Regions from separate parts of the Paenarthrobacter sp. GQ52 genome, predicted to be linked through region 3. Evidence: riboswitches for the same ligand, from Rfam matches in the RefSeq annotation. Region 3 holds a riboswitch; each other region holds the start of a gene.
What was found. A riboswitch is a leader RNA that binds a small molecule or an ion and turns the genes downstream of it on or off. The one in region 3 is predicted to bind cyclic di-AMP.
Positions count from the first base shown of each region.

Region 1: it holds a riboswitch for cyclic di-AMP, as region 3 does, so the genes downstream of both, AC6CH8_RS08085 (NlpC/P60 family protein) here and AC6CH8_RS00630 (M23 family metallopeptidase) in region 3, are expected to answer to the same signal.
Region 2: it holds a riboswitch for cyclic di-AMP, as region 3 does, so the genes downstream of both, AC6CH8_RS11760 (hypothetical protein) here and AC6CH8_RS00630 (M23 family metallopeptidase) in region 3, are expected to answer to the same signal.
Region 4: it holds a riboswitch for cyclic di-AMP, as region 3 does, so the genes downstream of both, AC6CH8_RS18125 (aggregation-promoting factor C-terminal-like domain-containing protein) here and AC6CH8_RS00630 (M23 family metallopeptidase) in region 3, are expected to answer to the same signal.

Region 1 covers NZ_JCAXEJ010000004.1:202,344-206,708, forward strand. The annotation lists gene hutG (formimidoylglutamase) at 1-238, opposite strand, end outside; gene AC6CH8_RS08075 (NCS2 family permease) at 395-1,837, opposite strand; gene AC6CH8_RS08080 (copper resistance CopC family protein) at 1,952-2,584, shown strand; cyclic di-AMP (ydaO/yuaA leader) riboswitch at 2,759-2,926, shown strand; gene AC6CH8_RS08085 (NlpC/P60 family protein) at 2,930-3,724, shown strand; gene AC6CH8_RS08090 (NAD(P)/FAD-dependent oxidoreductase) at 3,941-4,365, opposite strand, start outside.
Region 2 covers NZ_JCAXEJ010000007.1:112,787-117,151, forward strand. The annotation lists gene AC6CH8_RS11735 (maleylpyruvate isomerase family mycothiol-dependent enzyme) at 1-238, shown strand, start outside; gene AC6CH8_RS11740 (alpha/beta fold hydrolase) at 298-1,056, shown strand; gene AC6CH8_RS11745 (DUF6480 family protein) at 1,208-1,471, shown strand; gene AC6CH8_RS11750 (ATP-dependent DNA ligase) at 1,533-2,603, opposite strand; gene AC6CH8_RS11755 (hypothetical protein) at 2,649-2,882, shown strand; cyclic di-AMP (ydaO/yuaA leader) riboswitch at 3,012-3,158, shown strand; gene AC6CH8_RS11760 (hypothetical protein) at 3,161-4,365, shown strand, end outside.
Region 3 covers NZ_JCAXEJ010000001.1:131,469-135,833, reverse strand. The annotation lists gene AC6CH8_RS00635 (C40 family peptidase) at 1-230, opposite strand, end outside; cyclic di-AMP (ydaO/yuaA leader) riboswitch at 235-397, opposite strand; gene AC6CH8_RS00630 (M23 family metallopeptidase) at 543-1,379, opposite strand; cyclic di-AMP (ydaO/yuaA leader) riboswitch at 1,384-1,598, opposite strand; gene AC6CH8_RS00625 (iron-dependent transcriptional repressor DtxR) at 1,809-2,504, opposite strand; gene serC (phosphoserine transaminase) at 2,798-3,928, shown strand; gene AC6CH8_RS00615 (MFS transporter) at 3,995-4,365, opposite strand, start outside.
Region 4 covers NZ_JCAXEJ010000017.1:41,759-46,123, forward strand. The annotation lists gene AC6CH8_RS18115 (response regulator transcription factor) at 637-1,377, shown strand; gene AC6CH8_RS18120 (sensor histidine kinase) at 1,399-2,898, shown strand; cyclic di-AMP (ydaO/yuaA leader) riboswitch at 3,032-3,193, shown strand; gene AC6CH8_RS18125 (aggregation-promoting factor C-terminal-like domain-containing protein) at 3,197-4,051, shown strand; gene AC6CH8_RS18130 (pyridoxal phosphate-dependent decarboxylase family protein) at 4,164-4,365, opposite strand, start outside.

The DNA of each region.
Region 1 (4,365 bases), on a different contig from region 3:
CCAACGCAGAGCGGATGGCGGCGGGAGCGGCAGCAGCGCCAATGCGCCCCTGGTTTCGGAGGACGCCGGCGTCGCTGCAGAAACCAAGCACGACGGCGGGACGCGAGGCTGCTTCGGAGGTAGACGTCTCGTGGGGTGCTACGGCTTGCCACCACCGCCGGTGTTCATCGCCATCGCCATCAAAACGACCCGTCCAGGGGGCAGGCGCGACATCTACGGTGAAGGGGCTGGTTTCCATGCTTCAAGCACACCGGACATGGGAACCCAAAACCAGCCATTCCGTCGCGGGAGTGTCTGAAACCCCGGACTCACGCTCCCCGTAGACGCCGCGAGATGGCATTTAACACCCATGTTGGCGCCAAACACCGTCATCAAATGCCATCTCGGCGAGGACCTACTTGACGCCCAACAACTCCTCCACAGTTCCGATGCCGAAGAACAGCAGGAACGCGGCTGCCACAGCCCACATCAAGGGGTGGACTTCGCGGGCCCGGCCCTGGAACGTGCGGATCAGGACGTAGGAGATGAAGCCGGCGCCGAGGCCGTTGGCAATTGAATAGGTGAACGGCATGAGGGCGATGGTCAGGAACGCGGGAATTCCGACGCCCCAGTCCTGCCAATCGATCTTGCCTACCTGGGAGACCATCATGAAGCCCACAACCACCAGGGCGGGAGCCACGGCCTCGAACGGCACCAGGTTGATGAGCGGCGTGAAGAACATGGCCACCAGGAAGAGGACACCGGTGACGATCGAGGCGAGACCGGTTCGGGCACCTTCTCCAATACCGGCGCCGGACTCGACGAAAATCTGGTTGGAGGAAACGGAGGCTCCGCCGCCCACGATTGCACCGAGGGCGTCAACCTGAAGGACGCGGTCAACGTTGGGGATGTTGCCGTCTTTGTCCACGGTTCCGGCCTCGTTGGCCAGCCCAACCATGGTGCCCATGGCGTCGAAGAAGATGCTCAGGAGGATCACGAATGCCAGCAAAGCCGCCGCGATGAAGCCGAGGTGTTCAAAAGCACCGAAAGGGTTGGCCTTGCCGATGAGGGACAGATCCGGGGCGCCCCATTCGGTGAGAGTGGGGGCCACCAATGACCAGCCGCGGGGGTTGACGTTGGTTCCGTCAAAGCTTGGGCCGATGTGCAGCGTGAATTCGAGGATGGCGGCCAGCGCCGTGGAGACCACGATGCCAATCAGGATGGCGCCGCGGACCTTTCGGACCACCAAGGCGATGGTCAGGATCAAGCCCACTGCGAAAACGAGTGTCGGCCAGCCCATGAGCTTTCCGTCCACGCCCAGGCCCAACGGAACGGTGGTGCCGGCAGCATCAGGGATGCGGCGGACGAAACCGGCGTTGACCAGGCCAATGAGTGCGATGAAGAGGCCGATGCCCACAACAATTGCCGTCTTCAGGGCCTCCGGAACCGCCTTGAACACGGCTGTTCGGAAACCGGTCAGCACCAGGATGAGCATGGTGATGCCGGACAGCACCACGAGCCCCATCATGTCCGGCCAGGTCAATCCGGGATGGGAAGCCACCGTGACTGCCACGAAGGCGTTGACGCCCAAGCCTGTGGCCACGGCAAACGGATGTTTGGCCCACGCACCCATGAGGATGGTCAAGATGCCGGCAACGAACGCCGTGGTGGCTGCCACGGCCGTGAAGCCCAGCGACGCGCCACTCGAGTCGGGTCCGGAGAGGATCAGCGGGTTCAGCACCACGATGTAGCTCATGGCGAAGAAGGTCGCGAAGCCGCCACGGATTTCCCGCGAATACGTAGATCCACGTTCGGAGATTTTGAAGTAGCGGTCGATTGCAGAACCTTGTTTGAGCATGAAGGTCTCCGGGGATCGAGGGGAGTTTGCTCTCAAATCCTATGTTGTCCGGTGTGGGCCCTTTGAACGATTCGCCTAGTCTGTAAGGAAGCCAACACTAGGAGAAACCGCCCCATGCGTACCATCCGCCCGCTTCTGGCCGCCGTCGTCGCTGCCCTTGCTTTCGCGTCCGCCTTGCTGTTTTCCGCGGCTCCGGCGTCCGCGCACGACGTCGCCGAGTCAACCGCGCCAGCCAACGGTGCCAGCGTGGCGGAAGTCCCGGCGTCGGTCTCCATCACGTTCAACAACCGCCCGCTCGCGATTGGTTCCGGCGTCACCGTGACGTCCGGCGGTGAGAACTGGGCGGACGGTCCGGTCGAAATCATTGACAGCCAGGCTGTCCAAAAGCTTCGCGAGGGCGCTCCAGTTGGTGAATACACCGTGGTATGGCGTGTAGTCAGCTCGGATTCCCACCCCATTGAGGGCACCTTCACGTTCACGGCCACCGCGGGAAGCACGACGACGGCGACTGGCCCGGTTGGTGCCTCGCCGTCGGTGTCGGCGCCGTCAGCCGCAGTACCGACGGCGGGTACCGCAGCGCCGGGAACGGGCAGCAGCGAGCCTGCCGCTGACGCCTCCCAACCCTTCCCTTGGAGCATTGTCGGGCTGGCTGTTGTTGCTGTGGGTCTCGTTATTTACCTTGCTGTTACCGCACGGAAGAAACTTGCAGCTTCCAACAGCCCTGATGGCGATACTTCCGCGGAATAACGCGGTTTTCTACGTACCTGCGAATATCTCGAAACGGACACTGCGACACGCCAGAAGCCCACTTCCCGTTACTTAAATGTGACTTCGGAGGAATCATCGCGTACGGTAGTACCTGTGCCTGTTCCACGTAGCGGGCACTTCCGGCCTGATTGCCTAGCTCTGCCGCAGTCCGGAATCCGTTCGCAGACAAACCTACGGCAGAGACGGGGAACCCAATTTAGGCCGCTTTCGAGCGTGCCTTGGGGTGAAGTCACGAAGCTTCCGCTGAACAGCGGGGGATAGTGGCCGGGTGACTCCCATCCGAATCCGACAGCTAACCTCGCAGGCATCGGGAGAGGCTCTTTCATGTCTTCACGCATTCTTCGCGGCCGTCGTAAGGCGGACAGCGTACGTCCTAATCCGTTCATCTCCATCTCGAAGGCAGTAGCCAGCAACGCTTCCGGCGCTGGCCGCCAGGCAGCTGTTATCGCAGCAGCCTCGGGCCTCGTTTTGACCGGTTCCATTGCTGCTCACGCAGCTGAGGCACCGGTTCAGCGCGACTCCAGCCCCGCAACGGTCGCTGAGACCGTTTCCGAGGCACCCACCAAGGTTGTAACCGCCCTGGCGACGGCTACCGTCAACTTCGAGCGTCCGGCCGTTGCTTCCGTAGCAGCTCCGGTCATCGAAAAGCCGGCTCCCGTTGTTGAGGCCCCTGTGGTCCAGAAGGCAGCCGTCACCACTGCTGCTGCAACAGCTCCCGTCGCCGCCCAGGCTGCGGTTGCTGCTCCTGTGGCCGCCGCACCGGCTGCCCCTGCTCCTGTAGCTGCTGCTCCCGCCGTTGGCGGCGTCAACGCAGCCATGGTTGCCTCGGCTTACGCACAGATCGGCGTCTTCCAGGACTGCACCGCCATGGTCGAGAAGGCTCTCGGCTCCGCTGGCATCCCGGTAGGCGACCTCGGTCCCATGCAGTTCATGAACTACGGCAAGGTCGTTAGCGATCCCCAGCCCGGTGACATGATCGTCCAGTCCGGCCACGTTGCTATCTACATCGGCAACGGCCAGGCAATCAGCGGTGGCATCAACGGCAACCAGACGGGTATCCACCCGATCAGCTGGTTGACCGCAACGGGTCCCCTGACCTACGTACGCGCTGGCGCATAAAGCCTCACGCTTCAGTTCAAAGGCCGGTGCCTTCAAAGACTAATGTCTTTGGAGGTACCGGCCTTTGGCGTTAAGTTCTGTTTGTTAATGTTCAGCAGGGAGAGATTGTTCAGCGAGGAACGTTCGACGGCGGGTCGATAGTCGCGTGGGCGGCGGGGCCCGTGTGGGCCCCTAGGCGTAGTGCCCCTAGGCGAGGTGCGCCCAGGTGTAGTGCCCCTAGGCGAGGGCGATGCCCGGACCTGCGGGCAGAGCAACCTTTGAGGAGATGGCTTGGCCCACTGCCTTGGCTTGCCGCAGCACTTCCTTGGGAGACGGGGTGATGAGGTCCCCAACGCCCACCAGGTGCATCCCTACCGCCCGCATGGCGGCCGCGAAGTTCTGGCCAACGGCTATCCCAAGTTCGGCGAGCATGCGCCGCAACTGGCTTTGGGCGCAGCGTGTGACTACTACGTGGTCTGCCAAGAGGACGCCGTTGGCTGTGTGGACTGCCCACTGGCGTGGAGTGGATTCGAGGGGGCCGGATACGTGGAGGCCTGTTCTGAGACCGGCCGTGGTCATGCTGGCCGCCAATCCGTACCCGATCTGCCGGGAGGGGTCTGACCCCAGGAAATCAAGGCGGACGGCGCGGGTGGTGTTGCGAA
Region 2 (4,365 bases), on a different contig from region 3:
CGTGGCCACCGCCCTTAGCTACCAAGTGAAGACCACCACCAAAATGGGTGGCGGCAAGGAAATCGCTGAGGGCTGGCGCTTGGTAGCAACTGACACGTCATTCCGTCATGGCAACGGTCCGGCGGTTGAAGGCTCCGCCCTGGCCCTGCTGTTGGCCGTCTCCGGTCGGCCCATCGGAGCCCATGAAGTGAGCGGGCCAGGGGCTCCCGTGTTCCTGCAGCGCTTGGAGAACCAGTGAACGCGCTGGGCAAGGCGCGCTCCAAAGCGGCAACACTCCTGTCCGCCGACGTCGAGGTGATGGGCCTGACCGGACGGATTCTCTGGACCGAGGGCACGCCTCCGCCGGAACCGGGCGCAGAGCCCCGGAATGAGCCGGCATACATCTTGATTCACGGCATTGGCGTGTCGCATCGGTATTTGGCACGGCTGCATGGAGTCCTGGCCGCGAACGCGCCTGCCTATGCGTTGGACCTGCCTGGTTTTGGCGGCACACCCAAGCCCGGCCGCCAGCTGTCCGTGGAGGATTACGGCACCTTCATTGCTGAGGCGCTCAAAAGCTGCGGCATCGATTCCTATGTGTTGGTGGGCCACTCGATGGGCGTGCAGTTTGCCATCGAGGCGGCCTTGCATGCCCCGGATCAGATCAGGCAGTTGGTGCTGATGGGGCCGGTGGTGGATTCCCGGCACAAGAACGTTCGCCGCCAGTCCCTGGCACTCTTCATGGACGGACTGCTCCGTGAGAGCCCGTCATCCAACTGGATCGTCATCTCGGACTACTTCCGCTGCGGCCCGCGCTGGTACCTCACTGAGCTTCCCGTCATGATGAGTTACCCCACGGAGAAACGGCTCGCCGGCGTCCACGTGCCGGTACTGATTCTGAGGGGAAGCCGCGACCATGTGGCAGGACCGGACTGGGCGTTGCGGCTATCAAGGACGGTCGCGCAGGGGCGTTTGGTGGAAATTCCGGGGGTCGGGCACGTGGCGCAGCACATGCGCCCCAAGGCTGTGGCGGATGCCATCCGGAGCTTTGTCACCGCCACGACGCCTCACCGTTGACCCCTGACGCACGACGCCGGCGCACGAGTTGAGCGTCCCGTGTTGGGTTGGTAACGGGCTCGGTTTGTCGGCTCACCTTGTTGGCTTAGCTGGTCCCGGTTAAGCTGGCGGAGCAAGCACATTAGTAAGTTTGCTTACGAAAGGGCTGATCGTGACCGACAAAGACTCGAATGAGGAAACCCAGGGCTTCGGCGCCACCGGCGCCACAGGGCCTCTTGACACTACGTCCGATGCCGACAGCATCCACGAGGATCCCGACATGCGCCAGGATGAGGACGAGGACCCCGCTGCATCCGCCAACCCCGATCCCCTCGACGGCAACGTCACCGGCTTGGAGCCTGGCGGCGGAGTCCCTCCGGGAGAAACCCCGCCGGCCGAGGGCAGCATGAGCAGCGATCAAGGCCACGAGGAGTAACACAGTCGCCAACCCGCGGCTCCGTTGGTACCCAGCGACGTAGCAGCGGGTTGGCAACGTCCTAGCTGTGCGGCAGCTGCAGGATCTCCCCGAGATCGTATTCAGCGGGCTCCTCCAGTTGCGAGTACGTGCAGCTCTCGGGGGTCCTGTCCGGCCGCCACCTACGGAACTGCGTGGTGTGCCGGAACCTGTCGCCTTCCATGTAGTCGTACTTCACTTCGATCACGAGTTCGGGGCGCAGGGGCACGAACGAGAAATCCTTGCCCCCGCTCCACCGGCTTTGCGCGCCGGGCATGCGTGAACCCCCGGCAGCTTCGTCCTGACTGGCCCACTCACCCCAGGGGTGCTCGCTGAGTTCGACTTGATACGGCTCAAGCTCGGCCACCAGGGCCTCCCTCCGGGCCATGGGGAACGATGCCACCACTCCCACGTGATGCAGGCGGCCAGTGTCATCGTGGAGGCCCAGCAGCATCGAGCCAACAACCTTCGCGGTCTTGTGCCAGCGGAAACCGGCCACCACACAATCCGCCGTGCGCTCGTGTTTGGTTTTGAACATCACGCGCTTGTTAGGTTGATAGGCCCCGGTCAACGGCTTGGACAGCACCCCGTCCAGTCCCGCGCCTTCCAACTGCACGAACCATTCCTGCGCCCGCTCGAGATCCGTCACTGCCGGGGTCACATGGACAGGCGGCTCGGCCTTGGCGAGCGCACGCTCCAGGATGGCGCGGCGCTCGGAGAACGGCTTGTCCATGAGGTTCTCGTCGCCCAGCGCCAGGATGTCGAACGCAATCATGGAAGCCGGAGTCTTCTCGGCGAGCATCCTCACGCGGCTGTCGGCGGGATGGATCCTTTGCTGGAGTACCTCGAATTCGAGCCTCTTGCCCTCGATCAGGACGATCTCGCCGTCGATCACGCATTTGTCCGGCAGGTTCTTCCTGAGAGCCTCCACCACTTCGGGGAAGTAGCGGGTCATTGGCTTCTCGTTGCGGCTGCCCAGGATGATCTCGTCGCCATCCTTGAAGACGATGGTCCGGAATCCGTCCCACTTGGGTTCGTAGTGCCCAACATCGGGGATGGTCGGAACGGATTTGGCGAGCATGGGCGAGACGGGTGGCATCACAGGCAGGTCCATAGACAATGTCTACCTGCCGGTGCACCGCGAAGCTAGTGTTAGGCCATGGATATCTTGCTCGTGTTGGCGGCAGTGCTCGGATTCCCGGCCCTGCTGGCCGGCGTTTGGTCCTGGTCATCGCGCCGGAGCAGCCAGGGCAAAGTCCGGCGTGGAGCCACCGGCGGGATGCTTGGAGTCGTGGACGAAGTCTTCCGCCCGGAAACTCATCAAGCCGTGCAGATCCAGAAGATCCAGCATGAGTTGCCGGCTCCCGCACCGGCACCGAAGCCTAAGTCATAGAAACCCCTCGGTTGGGCAGGCCTACCGCCCGTTACATTAATGTGACTTTACTTTCCGGCTCATGTACCGTCGTAGGGCGACCCGTATCTCCGCTGGGCCGCTTCCGGATTGACGCCGAGCTCTGCCGCAATCCGGGATCCGCCAGACCCGCGGCAGAGGCGGGGGACCCACAGTTCCCGGGCTTGGTATCCAAGTCCTCGGGGTGAAGCCGCTTAGGCGGCCGGACGGCCTCGTCCGAACCCGACAGCTAACCTCGAAGGCGTTGAGAGGCAACCACCATGTCCCCAACCATGGATCAGCCGCGCCGCGCCCAGACTGAAGGCGAGCGCACCAAGCCAACCGGACGCCGTCGGGCCCAACCCAGCGGATTCCCCACCGGAAACCCAGATGACACTGGCGCCACTAACACTGACGCTGCTGTAACAGGCACGGTTAACACAGGCACGACGCCGGAACCCGCCACTGCGGCCATGCCCACCACGGTGGCGCCTGCCACTCGTGCGGAAATTCGTGCAGCCGAGCGGGAGCGTGCAGCCCTTGCCGTGATTGCCCCTGAGGCCTCGGCCCCACAGCCGTCGCCCGAACCGTCCGAGCAGGCGGAACCCATGACTGCCGCGATACCTACGGTGCAGCCAGCGGCTCGGAGGTCGACCACACCGGGACCCCCTACCGCGGCGATCCCTATTGTGACCCCGGCCAGCGCACCCCCTGCTGGCGTGGAGCCGGATCCTCAGGAGCTGAGCGCCCAGGAGCCTGCAACCGCGGCCATTCCAGTGGTTCAGGCTTCAACGCCGGAACCTGCCACGACGGCCATTCCAGTAGTGCCTGCCCGCGAAGAATCCGCGAGCACCCCCGAAGCCGCCGAGTCACCGAGCAACGACTCGCCCCGCACCGAGTCCCTGCAAACCGAGTCACCTCGGGGTAAGTCTCCGGCGCAGCTTGCTGCCGCGGCAACGGCGTCGGCAGCACTGGCAAGCCGCAAGGATGTTCGCCGGCAGGCTGCCGCACCCTCTGACGCACCCTCTGCGGCCAGGCCCAGCCTGGGGTCCACCTCCTCCTTCGGCCGCGAACCCCACGCCGCCCTTCGGAAAGCAGCGTCGGTCAAGCACATGAGCCAGCGCATGGCCGTGGTTGCAGGTGCGCTTGGACTAGTGCTGACGGCCGGGACCTTGGGGCAAGCCCTTGAGCTTCCGTTCTTCGGCCAGGAAACTCCTACGCATGAAGCCAGCGGTGCCGACAGGAATTCGGGCTCCGCGGCCCCTGCGCCCAGTGCCTCGTATTCCACGGCTTCCGCACCATCAGCGTCGTCGCCAGCAGCCTCGTCACTTGCCACAGCGTCCTCGGAAGCCGGCCAGCCCGCGACATTAGCCGAGGCACCCGCGGCCGGGTCGTCGTCGCCGGCTCCGACCCCGAAGGTGTCCCTTGCCAACCCGGTTTGGGTTCCATCGACTGTCCCCTCCTCAGTCCCGGCCGTCCCTGGGGT
Region 3 (4,365 bases):
GCGGTAGCAACCAGCTGTTGGGTGCTGGAGGCCTCCGACTTGGAAACGTCGGTGTCTGTTGCTTGTGCCGGCAAGCCGACGGTGAGGACGAGGCCTGAGGCTGCTGCAAGGACGGCGGCCTGGCGGCCCACGGTACCTGCGTTGGAGGAAACAGCCTTGGAAAGAGTGTTCAACGGGTTCGTGCGAACCGTTTGGGCGCGATGGCGCGCAGGGGTAGTGCGTGATGACACGTAGGTAGCCTCTCCCAATGCCTGCGAGGTGAGCTGTCGGATTCGGATGGGAGTCATCCGGCCGCGCTGCTTCCAAGGAAGCTTTTGCGACTTAACCCCAAGGCCTTCTTTCGAAGGCCAGAAGTGGTTCCCCCGCCCCTGCCAGACGATTTATGCGAACGGACCTTGAGCGGTGGCAGAGCTAGGCAATCCACTCAAGTGCACCGGCCCCCTAAAAAGCCGATGCGCTCTGTACGCTACAACACTTGAAAGCGAATGTCACATTCAGGTCACGGGGCGTCCCGCTAATGCGAGAGGCAACCATCAAATGGCTTAGAGCCAGCCCATGGGGTCTACAACTTCACCGTTGACCTGGACCTCGAAGTGGAGGTGGCAGCCGGTGGAAGCGCCCGTGGTGCCGCTCAGGGCGACGGTGTCGCCGCGGTTTACGGTCTGGCCTACCTGGACGGTGAAGGACGACAGGTGGTTGTACGTGGTCTCGAGGCCATTGCCGTGGTCAACGACAACGCGGTTGCCTCCGCCGTACTCGTGCCATCCGGCGAACGTCACCTTGCCGGTGGCCGCTGCATGCACAGCCGTGCCGCACTGGGCAACGAAGTCCTGGCCACGGTGGAAGTCACCTGCGCCACCCGTGAGGGGGCTGATGCGGTAACCAAAAGGGGATGCCGTGGTGAGCGTGTCCAGGGGGCTGGCCATGCTGCCAACGGACGAGGCCCGCTGGATGCTCTCAGTCGACTGCGCGCTGAGCAGCTGCTTCAGCTTCCCGTCGGGGTCGGCAGAAGTGGCGACGGCGGCGCGGCTGAAGTCGATCTTGGCTGACGCGGCGGCGGAAACCTCGGGCTGGCTGCCAGCGGGGGCGGCGACGGCGAGGGCAGACTCAGTCTGGCCTGATTCCGAAGTGGCCATGACGGGACTCGTGGCCGGCAGACCGACAGTCAGGGCAAGTCCGGTGGCGGCAAGCGCAACACCGGCCTTCTGCCCGACGCCGCTGGCAGCGGCGAAGTCGGCAACCTGGCGCAGCGGGCTCTTACGGCGGCGCACCTGACGCTCGGTGTCGCGAGGCCGGATCTCCGTTACGACGGTGGCTGGCCGCAGCTCAGCAGCGGGGCCGGACGCGCGGCGGCGACCCCTGACGTTCTGCGATGTCAAACTCTGTTCCTCTCTCAAAAGCCTGCGAAGTTAGCTGTCGGATTCGGGTCAGAGAGTACAAAGACCCGGTCCGCACGAGGCGCTCACGGCACACAGGTATCCCAAGAGGGACTTGCATACGTGGGCACTTCTGCTGCGGACTTCACCCCAAGGCTGCTTCTTTAGACAGCCGCTTGTGGTTCCCCCGCCTCTGCCAGTGGTGGGTGGCACACCTGATCCGCTGGCAGAGCTCGGCTCCGGATCAGGTAACGCTTTGGTATCAGCGCTAGTAGATAACTATAGGGGATTAAGGCTCTTGGTAATAAATTCGTTATCAACAGGAGCGGGGCAAGCGAAGGAGGCCCTTATCATCAATTTTGAAAAACCGCAGGTCACACGCGCGCCGAAGGCGCAAAAGTGAGGTTTGACACTGTGCTGGCCCGGTGCCGGTCAGCTGAGGGAGACGAAGACGTGCGCAGCAACTTCAGGAGGTAGCTCCAAGGCGCCCTCGATACCCGGGACGCGGACCGAGATGTACTCACCGACGCGCTCCAGCGACACTGTTGCGCCTGGACGGATTCCGCCCTCATCCAACTGGGTGAGAAGTTCCGGCTCGACTTGGATGGGCTCCGCAAGGCGGCTGACCACAACGCGGGAATCAGTGGCGTAGCCGTCCATGGCCTGCAGCAGATTGACATCCAGCCGGGGGAAGGGCTGGCTGGCGAGGCCACCAAGCGCCTCAAGCCCCGGGATGGGGTTGCCATAGGGAGACTCTGTGGGATGCTCCAGAAGCTCGTAAAGCCGGCGCTCCACGCGCTCACTCATGACATGCTCCCAGCGACACGCTTCATCGTGCACGTAGGCCCAGTCCAAGCCAATAACGTCGGCCAACAGGCGCTCCGCAAGGCGGTGCTTGCGCATGACCTCTGTGGCGCGTTTCCGGCCCACTTCAGTGAGCTCCAGGTGGCGGTCGTTGGACACAATCACCAGGCCGTCGCGCTCCATGCGTCCGATGGTCTGGGAAACCGTGGGTCCGGAGTGGCGCAATCGCTCGGCAATGCGGGCCCGGAGAGCCACTATGTTTTCTTCTTCAAGCTCCAAAATGGTCCGAAGATACATCTCAGTGGTATCGATCAGATCCGTCATCCAGCTCAGCTCTCCTCGAACGCAGTTCCTTGCGTAATCTCCACCGTACCGCGTCCCCAGCAAGGGCGGACGGTGTGCACCGCCGCCCCATGAACGCCAACCACCAGCCTAGCTTATTTGGAATTACTCTGGATAATTCCGGTCGCATCCGGTTCGTTTGCATTCCACGTGGCGGACTATGACGGCTGCAGGTTCCTGCGCCCGGGCCGTGTCAGGCAGAATTGGGGTGTCGAAGGGGCAGTTGATGCCCCATGCCACCTCCCATCTCTAGCCGACACCCATTGGAGCCCTACGTGAGCGACAACAGCATCACCATTCCCGCCGACCTGCTGCCCAAGGATGGACGCTTCGGCGCTGGACCGTCCAAGGTTCGCCCGGAACAGATCGAAGCGTTGTCTGCCGCATCGACCACCATCCTCGGCACCTCCCACCGCCAGGCTCCGGTCAAGAACCTTGTGGGTTCGGTCCGCGAAGGACTCAGCCAGTTCTTCCGCGCACCTGAAGGCTACGAGGTTGTCCTCGGCGTTGGCGGCTCCACGGCGTTCTGGGACGTGGCTGCGTTTGGCCTGGTCGAGAAGAAGGCCCAGCACCTCTCATTCGGCGAGTTTGGCTCAAAGTTCGCTGCAGCTACCAACAAGGCACCGTTCCTTGATGCTTCGTCCATCATCAAGGCTGAACCCGGAACCCGCCCCGTGGCAGCGGCCGAAGCCGGCGTGGACGTCTACGCTTGGCCCCAGAATGAAACGTCAACCGGCGTGGCCGCGCCCGTAAAGCGCGTGCAGGGTGCCGACGAAGGCTCGCTGGTCCTCGTGGACGCCACCTCCGCTGCCGGCGGACTGGACGTTGACGTCGCCGAGTCGGACGTCTACTACTTCGCCCCCCAAAAGAACTTCGCCTCCGACGGTGGCCTCTGGCTGGGCCTGTTCTCCCCCGCCGCCCTGGAGCGTGCGGCACGGGTCAAGGCCAGCGGCCGCTGGATCCCGGACTTCCTGGACCTGCAGACCGCCATTGACAACTCCAAGCTGAACCAGACCTACAACACGCCTTCGCTCTCCACCTTGGTGACCTTGGACGCGCAGGTGCAGTGGCTCAACAGCAACGGTGGCTTGGACTTCGCCAGCAAGCGCACGGCAGACTCCGCCAACCGTATCTATTCCTGGGCGGAGGCCTCGGAGTACGCAACGCCCTTCGTCACCAACGCCGAAGACCGCTCCAATGTCATCGCCACCATTGACTTCGATGACTCCATTGACGCCGCAGCCATTGCCAAGGTCCTGCGCGCAAACGGCGTCGTGGACACCGAGCCGTACCGTAAGCTCGGCCGCAACCAGCTGCGCATTGCCACGTTTGTGGCCATTGAGCCGGACGACATTTCCGCGCTGCTCGCGAGCATCGATTACGTCGTGGGCGAGCTGAAGAAGTAGCACCACGGGCCTTGGTCGGCGTCGTGCGGGTAGCTCCCGGACGGCGCCGCCGCCGTTTAAGGCGCGTTATGCGCCCTGCCGGCCTGCGCCGTCGTCGTCCGCCTCCGGACGGGAAAGCAGCGACTCCACCCGAAAGTGCTTCAGTCCGCGGGCCCGGCGGTCAAAGCGGAGCCGCAACTGTTTCGCGCGGATAATCCACAGCAAACCCACGACGGCGGTGCTGACGCCGGCAACCGCTGCAACGCCGACCGCCCATCGAGGGCCACCGACGTTGGCCACCAAACCCACGAACGGTGCACCGATGGGAGTGCCGCCCATGAAAATGGCCATATAGAGGGACATGACCCGCCCTCGCATGACAGCCTCGGTGGTGGATTGCACGTAGCCGTTGGCGCTGGTGATCAAGGTCAGGGCGAACAGGCCACAGGGAACCAAAG
Region 4 (4,365 bases), on a different contig from region 3:
TTCGAATGCTGGTTGTCCCCGCAATGAGTTTGGGGATGGGCGCCCAACGCTGGGCTAGGGGGCGAATGCCTGAAACTTTTTTGGGGTGGAAAGTTAGGCTTGCATTCGACAACAGCGGTCATCATGGCCAGCGGGTGCGCTGGGCCAGGTTGCTGCGGCTGCAGGTGCTGTTGAGTTCTTGTTCACATTGGAAGTGTGCAACGTAACAAAGGCAACACGCAAGTAACAAAGCGCCGAACCGTCCACATTTTGAGACACAGAGGTCTATTGTGTCGCAAATCACAATTCAGTAGGGCCGGTAAATGAACGCCATTTCATTCGGTGTAGTCGGGAAATATTCGCCATCTACTGAATATTCTTCGGCATATCGGGGATGATGTGCATGCCCATTTCCACTAACCCTCTCTCGACGGAATCTCACGATCTGAAACACTTGTTGTCCAATCGGAGCTGATCGTCACAAGCAAATTTCAGGACAAAATCTGCTACAAGCCGTAGAACACGGCTGAACCCGGGCCGCCGGAAACCTTGGGCGCGGAAGCGTGTCCGCCAGCCCCCTCCTCGCTAGTCTGATCTCACAGCGTCTTCACAGGATGGGCAAAGCGTTGGCAAACAAGCAGAACGGAGAGTTATCCCATGGCCTCCTCGCACTCCATGACCAACAACCTTCCCGAGCTGTCCCATCCGGACGGCTCCCCCATCCGTGCCCTGGTAGTGGATGACGAACCCAGCCTCGCTGAGCTGATGAGCATGGGCCTGCGTATGGCAGGCTGGTCTGTTGCGGTCGCCGGCGATGGTCCGGAAGCAGTAAAGCTAGCCAAGGACTTCCGCCCTGACGTGCTGGTCCTGGATGTCATGCTTCCCGGATTCGACGGCGTCGAAGTCCTCAACCGCATCCGCACCTTCGCCCCGGAGGTTCCCGCCCTGTTCCTCACCGCCAAGGACGCCGTGCAGGACCGCATTGTCGGACTCGCAGCAGGCGGGGACGACTACGTCACTAAACCCTTCAGTATGGAAGAAGTCCTCCTGCGCCTCCACCGCCTGGTCCAGCGCTCGGGCGTAGCTGCCATGGACACCGCCGAGCTGGTGGTCGGCGACCTCACGCTCAACGTAGATACCCGGGAAGTAACCCGCGGCGGCCAGGATATTCCGCTCACCGCCACCCAGTTCGAGCTACTGCGGTACCTCATGGAGAACCCCAAACGAGTTGTCAGCAAAGCCCAGATCCTGGACCGTGTGTGGGATTACGACTTCGGCGGCCAGGCCAACATCGTGGAGCTCTACATCTCTTATCTGCGCAAGAAGATCGAAGCCGGCCATCCCCCGATGATCCATACCATCCGGGGTGCCGGCTACGTCATCAAGCCTGCGGACTAGCCCTTGGGCACCCTCTCGCGAATGGCCAGGAAGTCCGAAGTGTCGGCCGGACAGACTCAGCTCAGCTGGCTCAATCCCTCCACCTGGCACCTGCGTACACGCTTGGTCCTGGTGGCCATGGCACTGTTGATCGCCATTTGCGCTGCTGTGGGGGTGGTCAGCTACGCGTCCATGGACATGGTCTTCAACAGGCAGCTCGACAGGCAGTTGGAGCAGGCGTCCAGCCGCGCGAATGACTTCGGCAGGCCGCCGTCGAACTTTCCGTCATCCCCCGGCAGGCCGGATCCCTTGGAGGCGCGCGGGCAGGCGGCGGGCACGCTCAACGCGAGGATCGACGGCTCCACCGTGCGAAGCTCGGGTTTGATCGACGCCCAAGGTCACCGCGTCTCGCTCTCAGCGGACGACGAGCGGGTTCTGGTGTCGCTCCCCACGGACAACCCACCCGTGGACCGATCGCTGTCCAACGGCGATTACCGGCTGGTGGCAGTCGAAACCACTTATGGCGACGTGATTGTGACGGGCCTGCCTCTGGAGGACAAGCAGAGCGCCGAAGCCTCGCTGGTGTGGACCATGGTGCTGGTCTCGCTGGCTGGGCTGGTGGTGATCGGGCTCGTGGGAACGGTCATCATCCGCCGGACCATGCGTCCGCTTGAGCAGCTCTCCGAGGTGGCCACGAAGGTTTCGCGCCTGCCTCTCGACGCCGGTGAGGTGGCACTTGCGGTGCGCGTACCGCCGTCGGCATCCCATCCTGGAACGGAGGTGGGCAGCGTCGGCTATGCCTTGAACCAGATGCTGAACAACGTTTCGAGCGCGCTGGAAGCACGGCAGGAAAGCGAAACCAAGGTTCGCCAGTTCGTGGCCGATGCCTCGCACGAACTGCGGACTCCCCTGACCGCCATCCGGGGCTATACCGAGCTGCTGAGGATGACGGAGAACTTCACCGAGGATGGACGGAAGTCGCTGGCACGTGTCCAAAGCCAGTCCGAACGCATGACCACACTGGTGGAGGACCTTCTCCTGCTCGCTCGGCTGGATGAGGGCCAGCCCGTGAAATTTGAGGACGTGGACCTGACACAGCTCGTGATCGAAACGGTTAGTGACGAGAAAGTCATGGCACCGGACCACATCTGGCAGCTCCAGCTCCCCGATGAGCCCATCACTGTGCGCGGCGACGCCACCCAACTTCACCAGGTGCTGGCCAATTTGTTGTCCAATGCCCGCAAACACACGGATCCCGGCACCACTGTGGTCACAGGCGTCATGCTCTCCGCCGACGGCAGTGCCGTGGTGACAGTGACGGATAACGGCCCCGGAATTCCAGAAGACTTCCAAGGCCGGATCTTCTCCCGGTTTGCCCGCGCTGATGCCGCAAGATCGGGCTCTGAGGGCACCTCCGGACTCGGCTTGTCCATTGTGGAAGCCATCGTTTCAGCGCATGGCGGTAGCGTGGAAGTGACCTCGCGGCCGGGTCGCACGGAATTCACCCTCCGAATCCCTGCCGTGAGCATCGAAGGCCTATAACGAATCGGGCAAGGCGACTCACCGGCGTCGTGATCTCTGTTACCTAAATGTGACTTCTGCGGAATCCTCCTGTACCGTCGAAAGGGTGGGTCGTCCCTAGCAGGCCCACATCCGGGATGCGCCGAGCTCTGCCACTTCCCGGAGTCCGTTCTTTCTCCGAGGCAGAGACGGGGGACCCAGAGTCTCCGGGCCCAGGCCTTTTTGGCCGGCCCTTGGGGTGAAGCCGCAGCATGATGCGCGGCCGGATGACCTCATCCGAACCCGACAGCTAACTCCGCAGGCGCTGAGAGGTAATCACATGTCTGAATTTAACGATCAGACGCGCCCTTCCGCGCGTCACCGCGACGAACACAACGCACCGCTCACCAAGTCGCAGTCCGTCCTCAAGAACGCAGCCCGCCAGGGTAAGTCCGGCCACCGCATGTCCGTCGTAGCCGGTGTCGTGGCAGCTGCACTGGGCGTTGCCTCGCTCGGAACCGCCGCCAATGCCGCACTGACCCTCCCCGAGGCCAGCCGCGTAGCCGGAACCCAGTCCAGTGCGCAGGTCAACACCAACAAGTCGGCCGAGATCTCCGCCTCCCTGGATGCTGCCGCCGAAAAGGGTGCAGCCGACAGGGCCGCCGCGGTTAAGGCAACTGCTGACAAGGCTGCCGCCGAGAAGGCTGCCGCTGACCAGGCCGCAGCCGCGCAGGCCGCCGCCGAAAAGGCTGCCGCAGACCAGGCTGCCGCCCAGGCCGCAGTTGAGAAGGCTGCTGCTGACGCTGCTGCCAAGCAAGCCGCCGACGCCGCTGCTGCCGCTGCCGCCGCGGAAGCCGCAGCTGCTGCTGCCGCCCCCAAGGCCGTGGACGACCCCGCTGCTGCCAAGGCGTACGCACTGAGCATCCTTGGCAACTACGGCTGGGGCCCGGGCGAAATGACTGCCCTGAACACGCTGTGGGAGAAGGAATCGAACTGGAAGACCACGGCGATGAACGCTTCCAGCGGCGCCTACGGCATCGTCCAGTCCCTGCCTGCTTCCAAGATGGCTACCGTTGGTCCTGACTGGGAAACCAACTACCAGACCCAGATCAAGTGGGGCCTGAACTACATCAAGGAGCGCTACGGATCCCCGTCCGCCGCTCTGGGCTTCCACTTGGCCAACAACTGGTACTAAGCCAGACTGCTTGATTGCCGCGCCCGTTGCCGCCGTTCGCACCAGTACCCACTGGAGCGGATGGCGGGAACGGGCGCGGCTTTGCCGTTTCACAGGTGCGTGCCGAAGAACGCTATGCCTCCGGTTCGGCCTCCACCGCTCCCCGCACGGCTGCGATGGACGCGGCGACATCCCCGGCGTCCGTAGTCCAATTGCTCACCGAAATCCGTAAGATCTCGCGGCCACGCCACGACGAACCGGACATCCAGACCGCGCCCTCTGCCATGAGCCGCTGGGTGATCCGGTGCGTACGGTCATCGCTTCCGAAACTCACC